2 regions of the Chryseobacterium sp. GM_Chr_2 genome follow, and region 2 is predicted to be linked to the other one. Evidence: riboswitches for the same ligand, from Rfam matches in the RefSeq annotation. Region 2 holds a riboswitch; the other holds the start of a gene.
The links. A riboswitch is a leader RNA that binds a small molecule or an ion and turns the genes downstream of it on or off. The one in region 2 is predicted to bind thiamine pyrophosphate.
Positions count from the first base shown of each region.

Region 1: linked by a shared signal. The riboswitch ahead of pnuC (nicotinamide riboside transporter PnuC) and the one ahead of OXQ85_RS11220 (TonB-dependent receptor) in region 2 are both predicted to bind thiamine pyrophosphate.

Region 1 is NZ_JALNUD010000003.1:29,636-37,897, forward strand. It holds gene OXQ85_RS05690 (non-ribosomal peptide synthetase) at 1-3,852, opposite strand, end outside; gene OXQ85_RS05695 (methyltransferase) at 3,965-4,990, shown strand; gene OXQ85_RS05700 (EthD family reductase) at 4,993-5,304, shown strand; TPP riboswitch at 5,435-5,541, shown strand; gene pnuC (nicotinamide riboside transporter PnuC) at 5,566-6,165, shown strand; gene OXQ85_RS05710 (hypothetical protein) at 6,152-7,192, shown strand; gene ssb (single-stranded DNA-binding protein) at 7,427-7,759, shown strand; gene OXQ85_RS05720 (HRDC domain-containing protein) at 7,778-8,230, shown strand.
Region 2 is NZ_JALNUD010000006.1:83,249-91,510, forward strand. It holds gene OXQ85_RS11205 (2-hydroxyacid dehydrogenase) at 85-1,014, opposite strand; gene OXQ85_RS11210 (acyl-CoA thioesterase) at 1,328-1,870, opposite strand; gene OXQ85_RS11215 (hypothetical protein) at 1,874-2,644, opposite strand; gene OXQ85_RS11220 (TonB-dependent receptor) at 2,980-5,094, opposite strand; TPP riboswitch at 5,198-5,287, opposite strand; gene OXQ85_RS11225 (WG repeat-containing protein) at 5,321-6,088, opposite strand; gene OXQ85_RS11230 (bifunctional aconitate hydratase 2/2-methylisocitrate dehydratase) at 6,522-8,262, shown strand, end outside.

The sequences.
Region 1 (8,262 bases), on a different contig from region 2:
AGGAAATTCTATGCATTGAGGAATGGTAGATAGTACAGAAGGAGATATAAAAGGGATCACTGATATTTCGTGTAACAAAAGAAAATCTGCCAAGTGCTTTCCCAATAATTTGTTGTTTGGATAAAGATGAACGGTCGATCCGTATGCTAGCGGAATCCAAAGGTCGATGACTGAACCATCAAAATTGTATGGTGAAAATTGCAATGTTCTATCTACTGTTGTAATGTTGATTAATTTACCGTATTCTGTTATGAAATTCCCTAAAGATTGATGTTCTATCAAAACTCCTTTGGGCGTTCCTGTGGTGCCCGAAGTATGAATAACATAAGCTAAATCATTTTCAGAATGGGTGTCTGAATAACTTTCGCGGATGTTTTCTAAAGATATTTTCATTAAGTCCTCAATAAATAAAACTGAAATATCTCCAGCAATTTCAGTGTTTTTAGATTTTTCCGAAGAGATAACTACTTTTGCTGCTGTATCATTTAAAATCGTATTGATTCTTTCGGACGGATAAGCAGTATCTAAGGGTATATAAGCCGCTCCTGCTTTTATAATTCCAAGCAAACTAATGATTCTTTCAATCGATTGATCCTGAAAGCATGCTACAAAGTCTCCTTTTTTTATTCCTTTTACGATCAGAATTTCTGCAATTTTGCTAGATTTTTCATTTAATTCATGATATGAAATTCCCATTCCTGAGAAAATTAAAGCGGTTTTGTCAGGATATTTTTTTACTTGATCTTCAAATAGCTGAATGAAGGTTTTGGGTGTTTCAAAAATCTCGATGAATTCATTTTTATCATTTTTGATAACAGAATAAATATCAATACTTCCAATATTTTGATCAGGAAATTCTGAGACGGATTCTAAAATATATTGAAAAGCTCTTGCCATCTCGGCAATTGTTTTTTGTTTAAATAAAACATCAGAATAGTCAATATTGAATATAAGCTTTTGATGAATTGGAAAGGCTTCAAATTGAAGATCAAATTTAGCTTTTCCATTAAAAATCCATTCAACCTCAGAAGAATTTATAGGATCTGAATTTTCTGTTTCTTCAACAGGATTTTGTAGCACAAAAACATGTTGAAATAACGGATTATGCCCTGTGAAACGATCTTTTACAACATGGCTGATAATCGTTTCCAAAGGAATGCTTTCATTTTGGAAAATATCGGAAATCATTTCTCTGTTCAGTTTTAATAAATCTAAAAATGTCGGATTTCCTTCAATTTTTAAACGAATCGGAAGCATATTGGCAAAATATCCGATGGTTTTATCAAACTGATGTGGGCGATTGGCGGAAGGACTGCCGATACAAATATCAGATTGGCCACTGTAATATTGTATTAGCAAACCAAAAGCAGAAAGTAGGGTAGTGTATAAAGTAGTTGAGTTTTCTGTTGAAATTTTTCGAAGTTTTGTTGTTAAATGTTCATCAAGTTCAAAACAAAACTGCTTTCCGGAATCTGAATGTGATTGTTGTTTTTTAAAATCTTGGGCAATCTGTAAAACCGGAACATTATCAAGATAATTTTTCCAAAAAATTATCCCGTTTTCTTGATTTTGCTGTGATTGCCATTGGATATATTTTTGATAATTTATAAGATTGAATGATTCACAGTTTTCTTGGCTTTGGCTGTAAATCGTATTTATTTCATCAATAATTAAAGGCATTGTCCAACCATCTGTAACGATATGATGAACTATTAAAAATAATGAGTGGGGCTGATTGTTTTCATAAATTACATAAGCCCGAAGCATATAATCTCTTCGCAGATCAAACGGAATCTGCAATATTTCCTGAAGATCTTCACTTTGATGAAGTGTTTGTAGCAGCCAGTTGTTTTCGCTAAGTTCAATAGTGGTTGGCTGAGGATTTTTATCATCAATAATAGTTCTTAAAACAACATGTTTTTTAAGAAGTTTCTGAATAGAAGATCCGAGTTTTGCTATATTGGTATGTTTGTTTAGCGGATATAATGCTCCTACATTGTAAGTTGTACTACCATGAAGTTGATCTAGAAACCAGAGGCTTTGCTGTTGGACTGAAAGTTGAGGTTGTTTGTCTTCCGAAAGGGAAAATTTTTCATTATTTGGAGTAAAATCATGATTGTGAATATAATTTTCTAGTTCATTAATTGTTGGATATAAAAAAAGGTCGGAAGTCTGTAAAGGGTACTGAAGCTCTTTTCTGATCTTTGAAATTAACTTATAAGCTAAAATAGAATTTCCTCCAAATTTGAAAAAATTATCATCAATTCCTATCACTTTCATTTTTAAAACTTCACTAAAAACAAGAGCTAATTGTTGTTGAGTTTCAGTTTTTGGTGCCGTGAAATTTTTTCGCTTTTCTTCTTGTATTTCTAAATTTTTTAAAATGTACTTATCTACTTTTCCGTTAGCAGTGAGCGGAAAATTATCAATTTCGATAAACTTTGATGGAATCATGTATGAAGGTAGTTTTTCAAACAAATAGCTTCGAAGATCTTCAGGAAACGTTTCTTTTTCTTTACTATTTTTATAAAAACAGATCATTTGTTTTTCATTACATTCTTCCTGAATAATTATCACACAGTTCTCAACGAGATAAGCGCGTTTTATAGTTTCCTCAATTTCTGCAGGCTCTACTCTAAATCCTCTTATTTTCACTTGCTGGTCGGCTCTTCCTACAAATTCTATGGTATCATCTTCCAGCCTTCGCACAAGATCTCCGGTTTTGTAAATTCTTGCAGGTTTGCCATCGGGATCTGTTGTTTGCAAAAACCTTTCTATTGTAAGTTCCGGTTGATTGTAGTATCCTCTGGAAACCTGAATTCCTCCGATATACAATTCACCAACTTCATTTACAGGTAAAATCTTCATTTCTTCATCTAAAACATAAAAATCTACGTTATTCAAAGGTTTTCCAATGGTATTTAAAGGGTGCTCTTCATCAAATTTAAAAGTGCAAGCTACAACCGTTGTTTCAGTAGGGCCATACATATTGATGAGTTCTACCTTTTTTTTCCAAGCTTCAATGACATTGGCAATTGGAGCTTCACCTCCCGTGAAAATTTTGCGTAGATTTCCGATAGATTGATCTGTAGGCAAAGTGGCCAAGATAGAAACAGGAAGATAGGGAAGAACAGAAATATTATTTTTTCGGATATAATCAAGAAGCGCTTCTCCCACAATTCTATTATCTGGATAGAGAAAGGTAGTAATTCCTAAAGATAAAGGAACCCATAGATCGAGAACGATTCCGTCAAAATTCGAAGAAGAAATATTCAGGGCGCTATCATTTTTTTGTGGAGCCAATATCTCGCCAAAATATCTCACAAAGTTTCCTAAGCCCTTATGTTCTGCCATTACCGCCTTAGGAATTCCGGTGCTTCCTGAGGTATATGCAAGATATGCCAGGCCATTGGAAATATCGGGATAAAAATTTTGGCTTGGCATTTTCTCAATTTCTTTTTGATGCTCATCGATAAGAATAATTTCGCCTTTATAAAATTTGAATTTTTCTGAATATTTTTTTGTGGTGATCAGAATGGGGCTGTCGGTATCATTCAAAATATGCTGCAATCGATGATCCGGATATAAAGGATCTATAGAAACGTAAGCTCCTCCGGCTTTCCAGATTGATAGCATGGCAATTACTCTGTCAATAGATTGATTCAGACAGAAACAAAGAGGAACATCTGTAAATACACCTCTCTTTTTCAAATAATTAGACAACTGATTAGATTTAATACCTAGCTGGGCGAATGTGATCGCTGAGTTTTCATACACTAATGCTGTTTTTTGGGGATTAAGTTCTACAGCATCCTCGATTAACGATAAAACGTCTGTGTCTTTTGTTAACATTTTGTTGCGATTTGGTTGGTTAGTTTTAAATTTTTTTAATGAAAGTAAATTTATATAAAAAAAATAATTAATTTCACATATTGTTGAATTTTTAGTATCAATAATTATTAATATGAAAAAACTACCGAAAAAACCAGAACTCTCATTTAAGATGTATGAATTGATCAGCGGCTATTGGATCGCCTGCTGTATTCATTCTGTTGCACAACTAGACATTGCTGAAAAATTACTTAGCGGTTCTAAAAGTTTAGAAGAATTGGCCAAGGAAACCAATTCTGATAAACAATCTCTTTACCGTTTGCTTCGTGCGGTTACCAGCGTCGGGATTTTTGAAGAAAAAAATGATGGTACTTTTGTACTGAATGATTTCGGGGGCACTTTACTGTCGGATGTCCCAGGATCAGTAAAACCTTGGGCACTCGCAAATTTAGGAGAGCATTACAAAGCTTTTGGAAATCTTACTTACGGTGTAAAAACCGGAAAGGTACCTTTTGACGATGCATATGGAATTCCGGTATGGGAATATTATAAGCAAAATCCTGAAGCTGGAGCTAATTTAGCAAAAGCAATGGCGGGAATGTCTGGTGCAGTTTTAAAAGCGATTATTGATGTTTATGATTTCAAGCCCCATAAGAAGATTACAGATATTGGCGGTGGAAATGGAGCGCTACTATTTGCCGTCTTGGACACAGCACCAGATAGCGTCGGGATTGTTTTTGATCAGCCTTATGTAGTGGAACAAACCGTTAATTTAATTCCACCCGACATAAAACACAGATGTAGGGTAATGGGAGGTAGTTTTTTCGAAGAACTTCCTGCTGATCAGGATCTTTATATGACAAAATGGGTAATACATGATTGGAACGATGAAGAATCAATCAGAATTTTAAAAAATATTTATAAAGCAATGCCTGTCGGAAGTAAATTATTAATCATAGATTCTGTAATTCCTGATGATTCTGAAAATAAACCTCATGCCGGTAAGTTGTTGGATATTAATATAATGGCTATGACAACCGGAAAAGAGAGAACTCTAAGTGAATTTAAATATCTTGTTGAGCAATCTGGGCTTACTTTTAAAAAGTTAATTCAAACTAATACAGAAATTTCTAGCATTGTAGAATGTGAAAAAGTATAGATATGTTTAAAATTACCATATTTTATCCTGTGAAACACAATGATTGGTTTGACATGGAATACTATACCGAAAAGCATTTAGCTTTATCAAAATCTGTTTTTGGAAATTATTTGAAAGGGATCGGAATTGAGAAATCCGAATCTTCCGATTCTGTTTACAAAGTTATTGGACATCTTTTTTTCGAAGAAATCGAGCATTTTTACAATTGTTTTTTGCCTAATAAAACAATCCTTGAAGAAGACGCTGTACACTATACGAATGTAAAAGCTGTCATTCAAATCAGTAAAGTAATAGTTTGGCAGAACTTCACTTAAATTTAAATTAACTTTATTACTCTAATGGCTTCTGAAATACAAATCTAAATATTTTCAGAAGCTATTTTTATTATTTCAGCTAAATTATGATCATTGATTTTTTATTCTCAGAAAAAAGCATCAACTTTGATCCCTCAATGGGGGGGTGCTTGTTTTAGCGGCTGAGATGATACCCGGGAACTGGCTTCCACACCTGATTCGGGTAATGCCGACGTAGGGATTTTGATTTATCATCTCATCATTTAATTTATATAAGTTAATTTGATGCAGGACATTTTACAACAAACAACCTGGGCAGAATGGTTCGGGGTTTTATTTTCGGTAGTGCAGGTTTTATTGGCTCGAAAAAACAATTCAAACAATTATCTTTTTGGGATCGCAGGAATTTTGCTGACACTTTATGTTATGATTGTGTCGAGATTGTATGCAGAATTTACTTTAAATCTCTATTACCTCGTAATGAGCATTTACGGATGGTTATATTGGAAATTTGGAAAACAGCATAAAGAAACTGCCATTTCCTCAACCACAAATTCGGAAAAACTGATTTCTGTAGGAATTGTAGTGGCAACTTTTGGAATTTTCTGGTTTTTTCTGACGCACTATACAGATTCTGATGTGCCGATTTGGGATTCATTAGTGAGCGCTTTTGCGTGGGCTGGAATGTGGCTGATGGCAAGACGAAAAATTGAAAACTGGATTTTACTGAATATCAGCAATATTATTTCAATTCCGTTGATGATTCACAAAGATTTGTATCTCTATGCGGTTTTGACGGCTTTTTTATTTATCGTCGCGGTTTCAGCTTATATGGAATGGAGAAAAATTTTAAATCAAAAGAAAGTTGATGCTTACAGTTAGTGAAATCAGAAGAGAAATGTTAGGAGTCACAAAAGTTTCGGATTCAATAATAAATTGTATCCACGAACAAAGGTTGCTTCAGGTTTGGGTTCCGAAAATATATGGCGGTTTAGGCTATCGTTTTGGGGAAGGTTTATCTTTATTATTTGAATGGGCAAAAACAGACGGAAGCTTAGGCTGGATGCTCACTTTATGCGCTGGAGCCAATTTTTTTTCAAGAAACTTAAAGCCAACTATTGCTAAAGAACTTTTCAGTAATTCTAAAACCTGCTTCGGAGGAAGCGGAATGATCGACGGAACCGCAGAAAAACAAGATGACGGAATTTATCTAATCAACGGACTTTGGCATTTTGCAACGGGCGCGCCACATTTAAGTCATTTTACTTTAAATGCAAAACTTACAGAAAACGGACAGTCAATTTTGGATGAAAATAGTGAAGAAATTATCCGATCATTTATTATTTCTAAAAATGATGCTGAAATTATTCCCACCTGGAAATCGATGGGGATGAAAGCTACCGGAACGTATTCTTTTAAGGTAAATAATGTGAAAGTTTCGGAAGAGTATAGTTTTATTTATGATGAATTTTTCACCAATGATGCTTTAGACAGGATTCCGTTTAGAATTTTTGCGGATCTTACTTTATTGGTTAATTATTTAGGTATAGCGTCACATTTTTTAGAAGAAGCGAATGTTATCAGACCAAATCTTAATTTAGATCCGTTTCATAATTTAATTAAAGAAAAACTACAGAAAACGTTGAATTTTGCTGATGATATTGAATTCACTTTAAACAATTCAGAGATAATTTCTTCTGAAAAGCAATCCGAAATTCATCAATTTGGAACTTTTGTAGTGGAAGATTTATCGCATAAAATTCTTCAAATCTATATTCAGTTAGGAATAAAAGCAACGCATACAGATTCTGCGATTTATCAGATTTTTAGTGATTTTTTTACCGCGACAATGCATTCTAATTTCAGACCTGCTTTGGAAGATGGTGAATTTCCTGTTTTAAACGGTTAAAAATTTACTTTTAATTCAGTAAAATTTATTCGACATATAATTTCAGTAAAAGCTTTCTATCAGGAAGCTTTTGTTATTTTGATGTGTTTTAAAATTCATTTACAAACGACTACAAATGGATTTAAATAGTTTACAACCGACTTTAATTTTACTGTTCAACAATCTTTGCATCAGAGATTTGAGAAAACGGTGAGCGTCTCTTATCTGAGTAATAATCTTAAAAAAACAGAAATTATGTCACTAAGAAATTCGGTATCCCTTATTGGGTTCACAGGTAAAGAAGTTGAAATGATCAGCTTTGAAAATGGTAATGTAAAGGCAAATGTATCTTTAGCAACCAACGATCATTATATCAATGCAAAAGGTGAAAAGGTTGAGGAAACGCAATGGCATTCGCTGGTTGCATTTGGTAAAACGGCGGAGATTTTTCAAAAATATGTCACAAAAGGAAAAGAAATTGCGATTGAAGGAAAATTGATGTATCGTTCATATGATGACAAAGATGGCGTAAAACGATATATAACAGAAATAAAAGTAGATGAAATTCTATTGTTAGGCGGAAAATAAAGGGTAAAAACACAAACCATGAAAGTACAAATTTTTAAAATTCGATTAGGTGAAGAATTTCTTCATCTTGATCAGAAAATGCTTGACGATTTTTTACAATCACACGAAATTCTGAATGTAGAAACAGCATTTGTAAATGATGAAAACTATTGGTCTGTAATTTTATACTTTGGAGAAACCAAATCACCTCAACATACGGTAAAAGATTCAAAAACAAATAAATACTCTGCCGAAAGTGAAGAATTGTCTTTTGATGAACTTAAAATTTTAGAAGCCTTAAAATCTTGGCGTTCAGATAGAGCGAAAGAGCAAAATTTGCCAATTTATTTTGTTGCAACCAATAAAGAGTTGATTTCCGTTGCAAAATATAAACCAGCCAAAAAAGAAGAATTATTAGATATAAAAGGATTTGGTAAACACAAAATAGAAAATTATGGTATGGAAATAATAAATATATTAGAAAATATTTGAATAGTTTAACAAAAATTAACTATATTCGTAAA
Region 2 (8,262 bases):
AAATATTTAGTATTGAATGTATATTATGAATTATTTAACATAAAATAAATAAAACGATAAAAAACAAAATATAGATTGCTTTAATTACGTGAACTGTGCCACAATCTTATCAACAATTACCTGCGCCAGTTTTTCTTTACTTTGAACCGTCCAACCTGCAATATGTGGAGTAACAATTGCTTTTTCGGATGCTAAAAGATACTTCAAATCTTCGTTTTCTATTTCTAAATTTTCAAAAGACGATTTTTCGTACTCCAAAACATCTAAACAAGCACCTCTTACTTTTCCTGATTGTAAGGCTTCAACTAAACTTTTGGTTTCAACATTTTTTCCTCTTGCGGTATTTACAAAATAGAAATCATTTTCCATTTCCGCAATAAATGTTGAATCTACCAAATAACGAGTTTCTTCCGTCATCGGAATGTGTAAACTTAGAACCTCAGCCTTTTCTTTTAACTCTTCCAAAGAAACCTGCGTTGCAAATTCATCCGAAAGATCAGGCAAAATATCATGGAAAATCACTTTACAGCCAAAACCCGAAAGTCTTTTTGCGGTTGCTTTTCCCATGTTTCCATAACCTATTAACCCAACAGTTTTACCTAGAAGTTCGTCGCCTCTGTTTTCTTCACGAAGCCAAATGCCGTTTTTTACTTCCTGAGACGCGATAAATAATCGGTTCATTAAAATCAGCAGCATTCCGACAACGTGTTCTGCCACAGAATCTCTGTTTCCTTCCGGAGAATTAATGAGTTGAATTCCCAATTTTTCAGCTACAGGAATATCAATATTTTCCATTCCTGCTCCTACTCTGGCTATAAATTTTAGATTTTTAGCTTGTTCTAAAAAGTTTTTATCCAAAGGGATTCTGCTTCGGATGATAATTCCGTCATAGTTTTCAATTTTAGCACAAACCTCATCATAAGAAGACGTAAAATCTTCTTCCAAAATAAAGTTTTTCGCTAAAAGCTGCTCGGTAATTAAAGGATGGTTTTTATCTAAAAGGAGGATTTTCATTTTATTTATAATTAAAAGATTCGAATTTAGATCCTTAACAGGATGACAAACTTTGTGATATTTTCTAATATTTCAATAAAAGTCTGAAATTCTAGCCCCGATCGCAGCATTTGTTTGAGCTCATTTTTTGTAGGTTTCGGCTCGGCGGCTTCGCCGCCGAGCCGAAACCTACAAAAAATAGCGAGTGCGAAGAGCGGGAAAAAGCTTCAAAAAAAATTAAATCATATCATTAATTAAAAAATGCTTTTAATCCCGTAAATATGATTGATATTCAGCAAAGATTAAAAGCATTCATCTATGTTTTTGTAAAACTTTATTTTTCTTTTTTCTCAGATTCTTTTGGCTCTTGGAATAATTTTTTCAATTCCACAGATTCCAAAGGCTTCATTCTTCCGGAAAGAATTAATGACAATTCTTTTCTTCTTAATGCAGCTGCGAATCTCTCTTTTTCTTCATCCGTTTCCGGCTCCATAGATGGAATAGGAATCGGTCTGTTGAACTCATCCACCGCTACAAAAGTGTAAATTCCCGAGTTAGTATGCGTTTTTTTCTGATTGATCGGATCATCCAACCAAACATCTACATACACTTCCATTGAAGTTGAAAATGCTCTGGAAACTTTAGATTCCATTACTACAATTCCCCCTTCAGGAATCGGATGGTCAAATGAAACGTGATTTACAGATGCGGTTACCACTCTTCTTTCGCAATGTCTTGTTGCCGAAATAGAAGCGCATCTGTCCATTCTTGCCAATAATTCTCCACCAAAAAGGTTTCTTAACTGGTTGGTATCATTGGGAAGTACAATATTCGTCATTACCGTTAAAGATTCTGACGCTTTTTTTATTTTTGCCATGTCTTAGTGTTGTTGTTTTGGAGTTATCGCAGCTTTAGCCGTTGGAGCAGCTTTTACAGGTTGAGCAGCCGGTTTTACAATAGAATCTTTTTTCAGAGAATCTGAAACTTTTATCAATGTAGAATCTGTTGGCATTTTCACTGTATCTTTTGCGATAACTTCAGGCTTATTTTGCAATGCTTTTATAGAATCTTTTTCCTGTTTGAAAGATTGGTTTCCGAACAGCAGTTCTTGGTTTGTAATCGCCAAATAGGCAATAACAGCAACCGGAATCGCGATCAGAAAAATCCAAAGCAATGATTTTCCTACTTTGTATTCTTTTCCTGTACTTTCAACTGCTTTTGGCTTCTGATTATTTTTAATATCTGAAAGTTTTATTTCTTCCAAACCATAAAAATCGGGATGTGCAGACTCCACTCTTTTTCCTTTAAAATGAATTTTAGAATCTTCCTCGATGGTAATAGTTCCCAAACCGGAAATTTCTAAAATATTTTCTGACTGCAGTTTTTTCTTCCAAAAATCGGTCTGGATCTTCAAATCACTTTTTGAAGCTTCCAAAGTCATCTGTTTTTGCTCGCTGATAAAAGCCGCCAAATCATCCGACTGCGCTTCGTAATCACACACAAAAGCAATCTGACTTGCCGGTGGCAAAATGCTCCCGTTCTCAGAGTTGATCACCGCCTTGGAATTTTCCAGAGAAAACACACCAAAACCGGGAACTGTAGCAGTCCCAAACTGTTTCAGATATTCTAAAATGTAAGCTGAAATATTCATTTGGTGGCAAATTTATAACTTTTTCATGACTTTTTTGAACATTTGTTTTCATAAAAAACAGCAAAAATCATCGAATTTCAAATTATATTTTTCAAGATTTGACACTTTAATTCTGATTTTCGTTTTAGTTATTTAGTTTTCAAAACTAAAAAACATTTTAATAATGATAAAACATCACCTTTAGTAAATTCTTTTCTTTTTATGTTTTTCATAATTTTTATCATGATTTTTAAACAATAATTTAATTTAAAAATAAAAAAGACCGCCGAAGCAGTCTTATAAAAATTTAGTCTAACATTTTACTATATCAAATTGTAAAATATCCATAATGAATGTTATTGAATTTTCCAGCTGATTCCAAACATAAAGTTGGTTCCCGCCTGAGAAAAATAGTATGGATCTCCATCATACACCGCTCCATTATTCACATATTTTTTATTGAAAAGATTGTTTACCAATAATTTCAGTGCGATATCATTATTTTTAATCTTAAACTGATACTGAGCATTAAAATCTGTAAGGAAATAATCTTTTAACTGTAAATTTTTATCTTCTGTATTATCCAGATGTTGTCTTCCGACATATTGATTTGATAATCCAAACTGGAAATCTTTATTAGGATTAAATCTGATGCCTAAATTTGCAATCACGTCCGGAGAAAAAGAAATCTGCGTATTTCCAAGATCTTTAGTCAGCTTTACATTTTCAATTTTGAAATCTAAATTTCTATTTTGGCTGAACGTTACATTCCCTGTAAGTTCCCATTGTTTTGAAAGCTTAGCTAATGCTCCGATCTCAACTCCTCTTCTATAGCTTTTCCCGGAATTTGTTCTGATGAAAGCTCCCACATTATTCATTTCACCATTCAAAACCAATTGATTAACATAATACATATAGTACAAGTTTGCCGTAAATGAAACGACCCCAAACTGTTTTTCAATTCCCGCCTCAAAATCATGAAGCTTTTCTGCTTTCACATTATTATCAGCCATCAAATCATCACGATTCGGTTCTCGTTGAGCGTGCGCATACGAAAGGAAAACTTTTCCGCTGCCAATTCTGTAATTAATTCCTGCTTTCGGATTAAAAAACAACCAGTTTTTCTTCAAATTTCCACCTTCATCATCGCCTGCCTGAAGAATTTTTGTATCGTAATCAATATGTCTCAACTGAAGATCTCCGAAGAATTCAAAATCATCAACTTTCACCAAAGCTTTTGCAAAACCGGCCACTTCATTTTTCACTGAACGATTTCTGTAATATTCATGTTCATCAATCTGCGGAAGGAAAACGCCTGTTACATTTCCAAAATGCCTTCCGTAATATTGGTTGGCAACGGCACCGAAATTCAGATCTAGATTTTCAAATTTTCCGTATAATGTGGAAACAATTCCGTAGAAATCATTATCCAGCCATTTTTTTCTGATGAAATCTGTCTTCGTTAATGTTTGTGAACCATCCACAAAATCGGGAAGATTATATTTTGAAAATTTACCGTCCTGCTTATAGTTTTCGTAATATCCTTTACCTTTCGTGTAATGCAAAGTGGTTTCTAAATTCCATTTTTCATTAAACTTCTGCTCCCAAAGCAATTGATAATGATTTTGTCTGTAATTATCTGTTTCATTATCATAAAAGCTGGAAATATTACCGTCTGCATCATAAATCGATCCGGAATAATTAAATTTTGGATTGGTTTCCCAGGTTTTTCTGTCGATTCCGTTCCAAGCCTGATAGGTTTTTTCTTTTCCACCAAAAGCCATCAAACGGATTTTCGTATTTTTCTCTTCAAACCAAGCCGTAAAATTATAGGAATGCAGGTTGGAAGATGCTCTGTCGATATATCCATCAGAATTGATGTGCGTATATCTTCCCATCACAGAAAGTCGGTTCCCCCAAAACTTCCCCGAACCAACCTCCGCAGAATATTTGTAAGTATTGAACGAACCATAACTGTCATCTGTTTTAAAGTAAAACTTATCATCAGGCTCTTTGGAGATTACATTGATGCTTGCTCCAAACGCAGAAACTCCGTTATTGGAAGTTCCGACACCTCTTTGGATAACGATTTGCGAAGCAGAGCTCGTAAGATCAGGTACATTTACAAAAAATGTCCCCTGACTTTCAGAATCATTATACGGAACACCATTCATCATCACATTAATTCCTCTTCCGGCAACTCCACGAATTCTGAAACCTGTGTATCCAACGCCATTTCCGGCATCCGAAGTTGAAATAATTGATGTTTGATTTTTAAGTAAAATAGGAAGATCCTGCCCAAGATTTTTATTATCTAAATCTTTCTGAACATTGATGATTTCTTTCGCAACAGGAAGCCTTTTGGTAAAGTTAACGGCTTCAATTTCCTTTATTTTCAAGGAATCAGTATTTTGTGCTTGTAAAAAAGCAAAAGAGCCAACGGTAAGCCCTAAAAAAAATAAACCTTTCATTCTATAAATCTTTAAAATTTAATGAATAAAAGGGGCGGATTATGATGAGTAATTAGTAATCGGTAATAAGTAATATTTGAGATTGCTCATTAATAATTACCTATTGCTCATATTTAATTTCCCTAAACGGCATTACCCGTTCCAGGTTCATTGGGTATAATCTCAGCTTGTTACAGCACCCCTTAATTCAGGCGCAAAATTACGAAAAATATATCATCAGTACAATTTAATAGGTTTTATTGTGAGAATCAATATAATAATATGTTTTTCCGTCTTTTGAAACTTCAAACATTTTCCCCAACATCCAGCTGAAATTTCGTTTAATATCATCATATTCAAATGGAATGATGATTTTGTTATTCACATCAATCACCCCAAAACGATCATTTTTTGAGGCAATAATCATCGGGTTTGAAACATCTTCACTTTCAGCAATATATAAATATTCGTACTGCGGATAAATTTGATAATCTCTGTAATCTTCAGCATTAATGAACTTCGATTTTTCAATAATTCCGTAAAAACCATTCTTAACGTATGCCTGAAACGGCTGATATTTAAACTCTTTAGGACATTTTCCTAAATCTGAATCTTTAAATTGATACACTCTTTTGCCTTTCTGATCAATTCGATAAGAAATCATATCTTTTTCTACCGTTGCATACTCTTTGGTTCCGAACTTTCTTATTTTTTCGTTGGGTGAATTCAGTAGATTGCAATCTTCATAAAAAAATACAGCAATATGATATTCAGGCTGAATGATAAATTTGCCTTTTTGACTAACATATCCGAATTTCCCATCTTTCTTTTTCGGAATTAAAACAGGAATTCCTTCATTCAAAACCACCAAATCAGGATTCGGCTGAGCTACCACATCTGTCTTTTTAACAACAGTTTTTGCAACCTTTTTTACAGGAAGCTTCTTGGCCACCTTGGTTTGGCAAAAAACAGATATCGAAATAAAAAGACATAAAAAATGAACCGTAATTTTCATAATCATCATTTGGCAGCAAAAATAAGATTAAAAATAGAAAATATAAAATTCATATTTATAAAGAATCTAAATAATATCCCTCGCATAAAATACTAAAAATTCGTAATTTTGGGAACATTTTTAATTGTTTGATAATCTAAAGCGTTTTTAGAGATACAACTTTTGATATGGATATGATCAAAAAATTTTACAAACGTTACTCAAAGAGTGCTTTGGCGGCTTTAGAAATTATACATGAGCCCCTTACACTTTCAAAAAAGTCCTTTACTTTCATCTTTGGGACAAAGCATTATCTTACTTATTTAAGAAAAAGTGCAAAATATAGTACCGGCTTTACTTTCTTCCGTTTTGTAAGTCGATATACCAATTCGGGAAATTGCCATATGCACTATAATTTTATTAATTTACCTTAAAAATTTGAAAGACTTCTATTATGAATATTTATAAGGATTACATCAACGAAATTGAAGAAAGAAAAACCCAGGGGCTACATCCAAAGCCAATTGACGGTGCCGATTTATTAAGCGAGATCATCGCACAAATTAAAGATACAGCCAATGAATACAGAGCTGATTCTCTTAAATTTTTTATTTATAACACGCTACCTGGAACTACAAGTGCGGCTGGTGTAAAAGCTAAGTTTTTAAAAGAAATCATTCTTGGTGAATCTATAGTAGAAGAAATTACTCCGGCTTTCGCTTTTGAATTGTTGTCTCACATGAAAGGAGGCCCATCTATCGAAGTTTTGCTTGATTTAGCTTTAGGAAACGATGAAGCAATAGCAAAACAGGCGGCTGAAGTGCTTAAAACTCAGGTTTTCTTATATGATGCAGATACCGCTCGCTTGAAAGAAGCTTATGAAGCAGGAAACGAAATCGCTAAAGATATTTTGGAAAGCTACGCAAAAGCAGAGTTTTTCACTAAACTTCCAGAGGTAGCTGAAGAAATTAAAATCGTTACTTACATTGCTGCTGAAGGTGATATTTCAACCGACTTATTATCTCCGGGAAATCAGGCGCACTCTCGTTCTGACCGTGAGCTGCACGGACAATGTATGATGTCTCCTGCTCAACAGGAAGAAATAAAAGCTTTACAGGCTCAACATCCTGATGCAAGTGTGATGTTGATCGCAGAAAAAGGAACAATGGGAGTTGGTTCTTCTCGTATGTCTGGTGTAAATAACGTTGCACTTTGGACAGGGAAACAAGCAAGCCCTTACGTACCTTTTGTAAACATCGCTCCGATTGTAGCGGGAACTAACGGTATTTCTCCAATTTTCCTAACAACTGTTGACGTAACCGGAGGTATCGGAATCGACCTTCAAAACTGGGTTAAGAAAACAGACGAAAACGGACATCCTGTTCGTAACGAAAATGGCGACATCGTTTTAGAAGAGAAATATTCTGTTGCTACAGGAACTGTTTTAACGATCAATACCAAAGAGAAAAAATTATACAACGGAGAAACTGAATTGAAAGATATTTCAAAATCATTTACTCCTCAAAAATTAGAATTTATCAAAGCCGGTGGTTCTTACGCTATCGTTTTTGGTAAAAAAATTCAAACTTTTGCTGCTAAAACTTTAGGAATTACAGCTCCTCTAGTTTTCGCTCCTTCAAAAGAGATTTCTATCGAAGGACAAGGACTTACTGCCGTTGAAAAAATCTTCAACAGAAATGCAGTGGGTGTAACTGAAGGTAAATTATTACACGCAGGTTCGGACGTTCGTGTTGAAGTAAACATTGTTGGTTCTCAGGATACGACAGGTTTGATGACTTCTCAGGAGTTGGAATCTATGGCCGCAACAGTAATTTCTCCAATTGTTGATGGAGCTTATCAGTCAGGATGTCACACTGCTTCAGTTTGGGATAAAAAAGCGCAGGCAAACATCCCTAAATTAATGAAATTCATGAACGATTTCGGAGTAATCACAGCACGTGACCCGAAAGGTGAATACCATGCAATGACAGACGTTATTCACAAAGTTCTTAACGATATTACGGTCGACGAATGGGCAATTATCATCGGAGGTGACTCTCACACAAGAATGTCTAAAGGGGTGGCTTTCGGAGCTGACTCCGGAACGGTAGCTTTGGCTTTGGCAACAGGTGAAGCTTCAATGCCGATTCCAGAATCTGTGAAAGTGACTTTCAAAGGTGAAATGAAAGAGCATA